Regions from separate parts of the Bradyrhizobium sp. USDA 4510 genome, predicted to be linked through region 1. Evidence: predicted binding sites of a transcription regulator. Region 1 holds the regulator's gene; each other region holds the start of a gene.
What was found. The regulator LexA, encoded in region 1, represses DNA repair genes until DNA is damaged. The targets are predictions, from matches to a motif close to TGTTCNNNNTGTGTTCNG.
Positions count from the first base shown of each region.

Region 2: the regulator LexA is predicted to act here: its motif matches at 1,473-1,490, upstream of ruvC (crossover junction endodeoxyribonuclease RuvC).
Region 3: the regulator LexA is predicted to act here: its motif matches at 1,076-1,093, upstream of recA (recombinase RecA).

Region 1 covers NZ_JBSSBT010000001.1:3,919,740-3,922,005, forward strand. Annotated here, with positions in the region: gene ACVMDN_RS17880 (molybdopterin molybdotransferase MoeA) at 1-643, shown strand, start outside; gene lexA (transcriptional repressor LexA) at 887-1,591, shown strand; gene ACVMDN_RS17890 (hypothetical protein) at 1,848-2,266, shown strand, end outside.
Region 2 covers NZ_JBSSBT010000001.1:9,252,320-9,254,585, reverse strand. Annotated here, with positions in the region: gene ruvB (Holliday junction branch migration DNA helicase RuvB) at 1-112, opposite strand, end outside; gene ruvA (Holliday junction branch migration protein RuvA) at 306-923, opposite strand; gene ruvC (crossover junction endodeoxyribonuclease RuvC) at 920-1,447, opposite strand; gene ACVMDN_RS43045 (YebC/PmpR family DNA-binding transcriptional regulator) at 1,620-2,266, opposite strand, start outside.
Region 3 covers NZ_JBSSBT010000001.1:4,826,547-4,828,812, reverse strand. Annotated here, with positions in the region: partial or broken gene ACVMDN_RS22435 (IS1 family transposase) at 1-5, opposite strand, end outside; gene ACVMDN_RS22430 (hypothetical protein) at 104-355, shown strand; gene ACVMDN_RS22425 (hypothetical protein) at 376-597, shown strand; gene recA (recombinase RecA) at 1,197-2,266, shown strand, end outside.

The DNA.
Region 1 (2,266 bases):
GCAGCCCGGCCCCGGCCAGATCGTCTATTCCAACGGCTACGCGCTGCGGGCGCTGGCGCGCGCCGAGGGCGCCGAGACCGTCGACCTCGGCGTTGCCGCCGACACGGTGGAGGCGACCACGGCGGGCATCCGCCGGGCGCGCGAGGCCGGTGCCGATGTCCTGATCACGACAGGCGGCGCCTCGGTCGGCGACCACGATCTCGTCAAGCGGTCGCTGGAAGCCGAGGGCGTCGACATGACGTTCTGGCGGATTGCGATGCGGCCCGGCAAGCCGATGATGCATGGCCGGCTCGGCGCGATGAGGGTGATCGGCCTGCCCGGCAATCCGGTGTCGTCCTATGTCTGCGCCTTCCTGTTCCTGGTGCCGTTGATTCGGGCGCTGAGCGGCCGGAAAGTGATTCATCATCGCCGCACGAGCGCCCTGCTCGGCCGCGACCTCGCCGCCAACGACCAGCGCGAGGACTATCTGCGTGCACGGCTCGAAGCGCGCGAGGACGGCACGTTGATCGCAACGCCGGTGACGCAGCAGGACTCGTCGTTGCTCGGGAATCTCGCTGCGGCACGGGCACTTCTCGTGCGCCCGCCGTTCGCGGCGGCGGCCGTCGAAGGCAGCGAATGCGAGATCCTGACACTGCCCGAATAGGGTTTTCGCGCCCCGCCGATTGTGCGTTGCCCGACACGTTCACCGGAAATTAAGTGGTTGCGGAACACATATCGAACATATAGTGTCCGTTCATGATTTGTTTCGAGTGCTGGTGTCTACATTCGGGAAGCTGCATGGAAGCAGGTGCATCGAGCACATGCTCCTGAGGTCAGGCCCGGCCTGCAGGCCCCACCAGAAGAGTCTCGGAATCGAACGACGCTATCAACCGGGGGAATACTCGAGATGCTCACGCGCAAACAGTACGAACTACTGCGTTTCATCAATGAACGTCTGAAAGAGGCCGGCGTACCGCCCTCCTTCGACGAGATGAAGGATGCGCTCGACCTGCGCTCGAAGTCCGGTATCCACCGCCTGATCACTGCGCTGGAGGAGCGCGGCTTCATCCGCCGTCTGCCGAACCGCGCCCGCGCCATCGAGGTCATCAAGCTGCCCGAACTCTCGGCCGGCGGCGGCAACGGTCGCCGCGGCTTCACGCCCAGCGTCATCGAAGGCACCCTCGGCCGGCGCGCCAGCACGCCGCCGATTGCCGAGGACGACGGCAACCGTCCGGTCGCGGTCCCCGTGATGGGCCGGATCGCCGCCGGTACGCCGATCGAGGCGCTGCAGACCCGCAGCCACACCATCAGCGTGCCGCCCGACATGCTCGGCGCCGGCGAGCACTACGCGCTCGAGGTACGCGGCGACTCGATGGTCGATGCCGGCATCCTCGACGGCGACATGGCGCTGATCCAGCGCAACGACGTCGCCAATACCGGCGACATCGTGGTGGCGCTGATCGACGAGGAGGAAGCGACCCTGAAGCGCTTCCGCCGCCGCGGCGCATCGATCGCGCTCGAGCCGGCCAACACCGCCTATGAAGTGCGCATCCTGCCGCCGAACCGGGTCCGCATCCAGGGCAAGCTGATCGGCCTTTATCGCAAATACTGAATTGCAAATACTTGCGGCGGCCGGGAACGAGCAACACGTCGGATCGTTCCTTGCATGATAGTGTAGCGTACGGCCTGCCCGATGCGCTCCGATACCTCTCGCGCAGCGTCGCGTGTTTGTGATCGGAGCGATCTCGGACCAGTCGTACAATCGCCCAGAAACGAGCAGACGCTCGTTCGCTATCGTCCACTCTGGTAGAGGCCCTAATGCCTCAAGGAGAGGCAGGGGTCGCTACCTCGAAATGAGGAGCCATCCGATGTGTGACTATAGTCTGCACGCCGTGGCATCGCGCCCCGCCATTGTCGGAGAGACGCTGATCACGACGACGTTCCGCGGCACGTCGACCCGCGGCTTTGCTTCGGAGAATGACCCCACTGTCGCGGTCTGCATGCTGCCGGGCACCGAGCTCGCTTTCGCCGAGAACGTTCGCTACGACAGCCGCTGGATCTGGACCAAGACGCTGAACTATCGCGTCGGCGTATTCAACGAAGTCGAGCCCGACGTGCCCGATCGGCATCATGATGCGGTCGAATTCCCCGACGGCAGCCATGTGCTGGTGACCCAGCTGGTCGAGGGACAGCGCGTCAGCGTGCTGCAATTGCCGGCGCTGCATCCGCCGGTCGAGCAGAAGCCGAAGGTTGTGGAGCGGCGGCCTTCCGCATTCGCAACGCTGTT
Region 2 (2,266 bases), 5.3 Mb from region 1:
TGCGTGCCTGGGCCTGACCGACGAACTCCGTCAGCGACTGCGGCCGCAGCGCGGTGTCACCGACATCGTCGGAGCGGCGTTCAGGCGAGACCATGCGCGAGGGCGTATTCATGATGCGAGACTAACACGAGATTGTTCTCCCTCTCCCCGCTCTTGCGGGGAGAGGGTTGGGGTGAGGGGCTGCTTCCGCGAGCGCAATGTGTGTCGAGACCTGTACCCCCTCACCCGGATCGCATCGGCGATGCGATCCGACCTCTCCCCGCAAGCGGGGCGAGGTGAAGAACAGAGGCGCTCCAATCCACTGATCACTTCGACAGTTCCTTCAACCCCAGCCGGATCAGCTGCGCGGTCTCGGCCTTCTCACCGGCGCTGCGCGAGGCGGCGGCGATGGCGGCGGCGGCCTGCGGCTGGCCGTAGCCGAGATTGACCAGCGCCGAGATCGCGTCGGTGACAGGACGCGGCGCGCGGTTGTTGTCGATCGCGCCAGACAGTTGCACCACCGCGGGATCGACATCCGCAAAGCCCGGCGCCTTGTCCTTCAATTCGCTGACGATGCGCTCGGCGACCTTCGGCCCGACTCCCGGCGTCCGCGCCACCGCCGCCTTGTCGCGCAGCGCGATGGCGTTGGCGAGATCGGTCGGCGGCAGCGTGCCGAGCACCGCGAGCGCGACCTTGGCGCCGACCCCCTGCACGGTCTGCAGCAAGCGAAACCATTCGCGCTCGTGATCACTGCGGAAGCCGAACAGTTTGATCTGGTCCTCGCGGACATAGGTCTCGATCGAGAGCACGGCGGCGCCGCCCGGCGACGGCAGCGCCTGCAGCGTGCGGCTCGCACAATGCACCTGGTAGCCGACGCCGCCGACGTCGAGGATCACGTAATCCTCGCCATAGGAATCGATCAGGCCCTTCAGCTTGCCGATCATAGGCTCGCCACCCTGAGCCGCAGCGCGGTGCTCTGGCGGTGATGGGCGTGGGTGATCGCGACCGCGAGCGCGTCCGCGGCGTCGGCGGACGGCGGCTCGGCTTTCGGCAGCAGGATTTTCAGCATCACCTGGATCTGGTTCTTCTCGGCATGTCCGGCGCCGACCACGGTCTTCTTGACCTGGTTCGGCGCGTATTCGGCGACCGAGATACCGAACATTGCGGGCGCCAGCATGGCGACGCCGCGCGCCTGGCCGAGCTTCAGGGTGGCAACGCCGTCCTTGTTGACGAAGGTCTGCTCGACCGCCGCCTCCACAGGCTTGTAATCGCCGAGCACGGCGGCCAGCCCCTCATGGATTGCAAGCAGCCGGCTCGCCAGCGGCAGATCGTCCGGCGGCTCGACCGAACCGCAGGCGATATAGACGAGACGATTGCCTTCGGTCTCGATCACCCCCCAGCCGGTGCGGCGGAGACCCGGATCGATACCGATGATGCGGACGGGAGAGCGAATCGGCTGGGATGTCATGGGCTAGTGATACCGCCTGCGCCGGGAGAACGAAACACAAACGGAGCCTCATACCCGGGAAAGCACAATAGCCGCAATCGTCATGCGCGGGCTTGACCCGCGCATCCATCGATCATAGAAGCCTTTGCTTTTTGATGGATTGCCGGGTCAAGCTCGGCAATGACAAAGCAAACTACCCGCCCATCTTCGCGATCAGTGCGTCGGACACCTCGAAATTGGCGAACACGTTCTGCACGTCGTCATGCTCGTTGAGCAGGTCCATCAGCTTCAGCAGCTTTTCGCCGGTCTCGTCGTCGACCGAAACGGTGTTCTGCGGCTTCCAGGTCAGCGCCGCCTTGCGCGGCTCGCCGAACTTCGCTTCCAGCGCTTTTGCGACTTCGCGGAAAGTGTCCTGCGAGGCGTAGACCTCGTGGCCGCCTTCGCTGGAGACCACGTCGTCGGCGCCGGCCTCGATCGCGGCGTCCAGCATGGCGTCGTCGGAGGCGACCTTGGCGTCGTATTCGATGATGCCGGTGCGGTCGAACATGAAGGCGACCGAGCCGGTTTCGCCGAGATTGCCGCCCGACTTGGTGAAGAAGGAGCGGATATCGGAAGCGGCGCGGTTGCGGTTGTCGGTCAGCGCCTCGACGATGACGGCGACGCCGCCGGGGCCATAACCCTCGTAGCGGATCTCGTCATAGTTCTCGCCTTCATTGCCGGCGGCCTTCTTGATGGCGCGGTCGATATTGTCCTTGGGCATGTTCTCGGCGCGGGCCGCGACCACGGCGGCGCGCAGCCGCGGATTCATCGCCGGGTCCGGGGTGCCGAGCTTGGCCGCCA
Region 3 (2,266 bases), 910 kb from region 1:
TCCGGGGCCGCCAACTGAGGCGGCCTCAGCGCCTCTTGATCTGCGTCAAGTTCCGCAGCGGCATGTCAGATTAACAGTCCTCCACGAGCTAGGAGGATCGACCATGAAATCCGGCATCGCATTGCTTGCTCTGGTTCTGGCTGCGCTTCCGGCTATAGCTCAGCAGCAAGAGAAGCCGAAGCGGCTTATTGATGAGCATCGCCCCGGTGTGACGTATGAAGATTGCGTCGCGAGGTGCGATGCATGCATGGGCCACAGAAACGAGGCGTGCATCGCTAATTACTGCCGTGGCTATGAGCGCCGAAAGCCCGGTGCAAAGCCGTTGCCGATTGTGTGCCCGAGCTACGGCGGCTAACCAAAAGATGGGGATATTCCATGGGTCGCTGTCTGGTTATCGTTGCTGTGATCGGCTTGTTCACTTCGTCCGCCAACGCCATGACCATGGAGGAGTGCCGGGCGCAGTACAAAGCGGAATACAACCACCCCGCAAAGAAAAAGGGGATCGGTATCGATTGGCATGGCTATCAAACCAAGCGCTGCGGTATTGACCCGAACGCTAGCGTGCCAGCGCCGAAAGACGCTCCAAAGCCTCACTGATTTCAAACTGAGGCGAGGCTCAGTGCAGGCGCTCGCGAAGCTTCTTTATGATTTCGCGAAGGTCTTTGGCATACTCCTCGATGATGCGCCGAGCCTCCTCTAAACGCGTGGGGCGCTTTGGCTCCTCCTCAGGCTTGACGGGTTCCTTCATGCCCGGAGGGTTGAGCCGGGCCAGGTGCGGCCGATTGAGTTAGATCAAGGGCACCTCTAATCCCGCCATTTGGCCCTCTTTTTCCGCCTCCGCGCGGAACTTCGTTCCCCCACGGAGAACACCCGGTAACACTCGTCCGCTGGGGATAGCGAACACTTGGCGGACCATAACCATTGCTATGGTGAGAACATCCACCGCGCGGTTCAGTAGTCCTACCGAGAACATCGGCTAACCCTTGGTTGAGGCGGGGTTAAACCCAAACTAGGCCACTCCAAAAATCAAAGCAGGCCACTAGGGATGGAAACAGGCCAGCACCGGTCTGCTCGAAAGAACATATTGCGAACTTAGAACAAACGTGGTACGAGGTTCCAATCAACAACGCATTTCCGCCTGATCTCATCGCCCGTTTTCCCGCTAGCGAATCCCCGCCATAAGGAGCACATCCCAAATGTCCGCCACCGCACTGCGTATCGTCGAAGGATCCTCCATGGACAAGTCCAAGGCCCTCTCAGCCGCGCTCTCCCAGATCGAGCGCCAGTTCGGCAAGGGCTCGGTGATGAAGCTCGGCAAGAACGACCGTTCGATGGATGTCGAGACGGTGTCGTCGGGGTCGCTCGGGCTCGATATCGCGCTCGGCGTCGGCGGCCTGCCGAAGGGGCGCATCGTCGAAATCTACGGGCCGGAATCGTCGGGCAAGACCACGCTGGCGCTGCACACGGTGGCGGAAGGCCAGAAGAAGGGCGGCATCTGCGCCTTCATCGACGCTGAACACGCGCTCGATCCGGTCTATGCGCGCAAGCTCGGCGTCAACATCGACGAGCTCTTGATCTCGCAGCCGGACACCGGCGAGCAGGCACTCGAGATCGCCGACACGCTGGTGCGCTCCGGCGCGGTCGACGTGCTGGTGATCGATTCGGTCGCGGCGCTGGTGCCGAAGGCCGAGCTCGAGGGCGAGATGGGCGATGCGCTGCCGGGTCTGCAGGCCCGCCTGATGAGCCAGGCGCTGCGCAAGCTCACCGCCTCGATCAACAAGTCGAACACGATGGTGATCTTCATCAACCAGATCCGTATGAAGATCGGCGTGATGTACGGCTCGCCGGAGACCACCACCGGCGGCAACGCGCTGAAGTTTTATGCCTCGGTTCGTCTCGACATCCGCCGCATCGGCGCTATCAAGGAGCGCGACGAAGTCGTCGGCAACACCACCCGCGTCAAGGTGGTGAAGAACAAGCTGGCGCCGCCCTTCAAGCAGGTCGAGTTCGACATCATGTATGGCGAGGGCGTTTCCAAGATGGGCGAGATCCTCGACCTCGGCGTCAAGGCCGGCATCGTCGAGAAGTCCGGCGCCTGGTTCTCCTATGACAGCCAGCGGCTCGGCCAGGGTCGCGAGAATTCCAAGGCGTTCCTGAAGTCGAATCCCGACATCACCGCCAAGATCGAAGCCGCGATCCGGCAGAACTCCGGCCTGATCTCCGAGCAGATCCTCGCCGGCACGCCCGAACGCGACGCCGAGGGCGA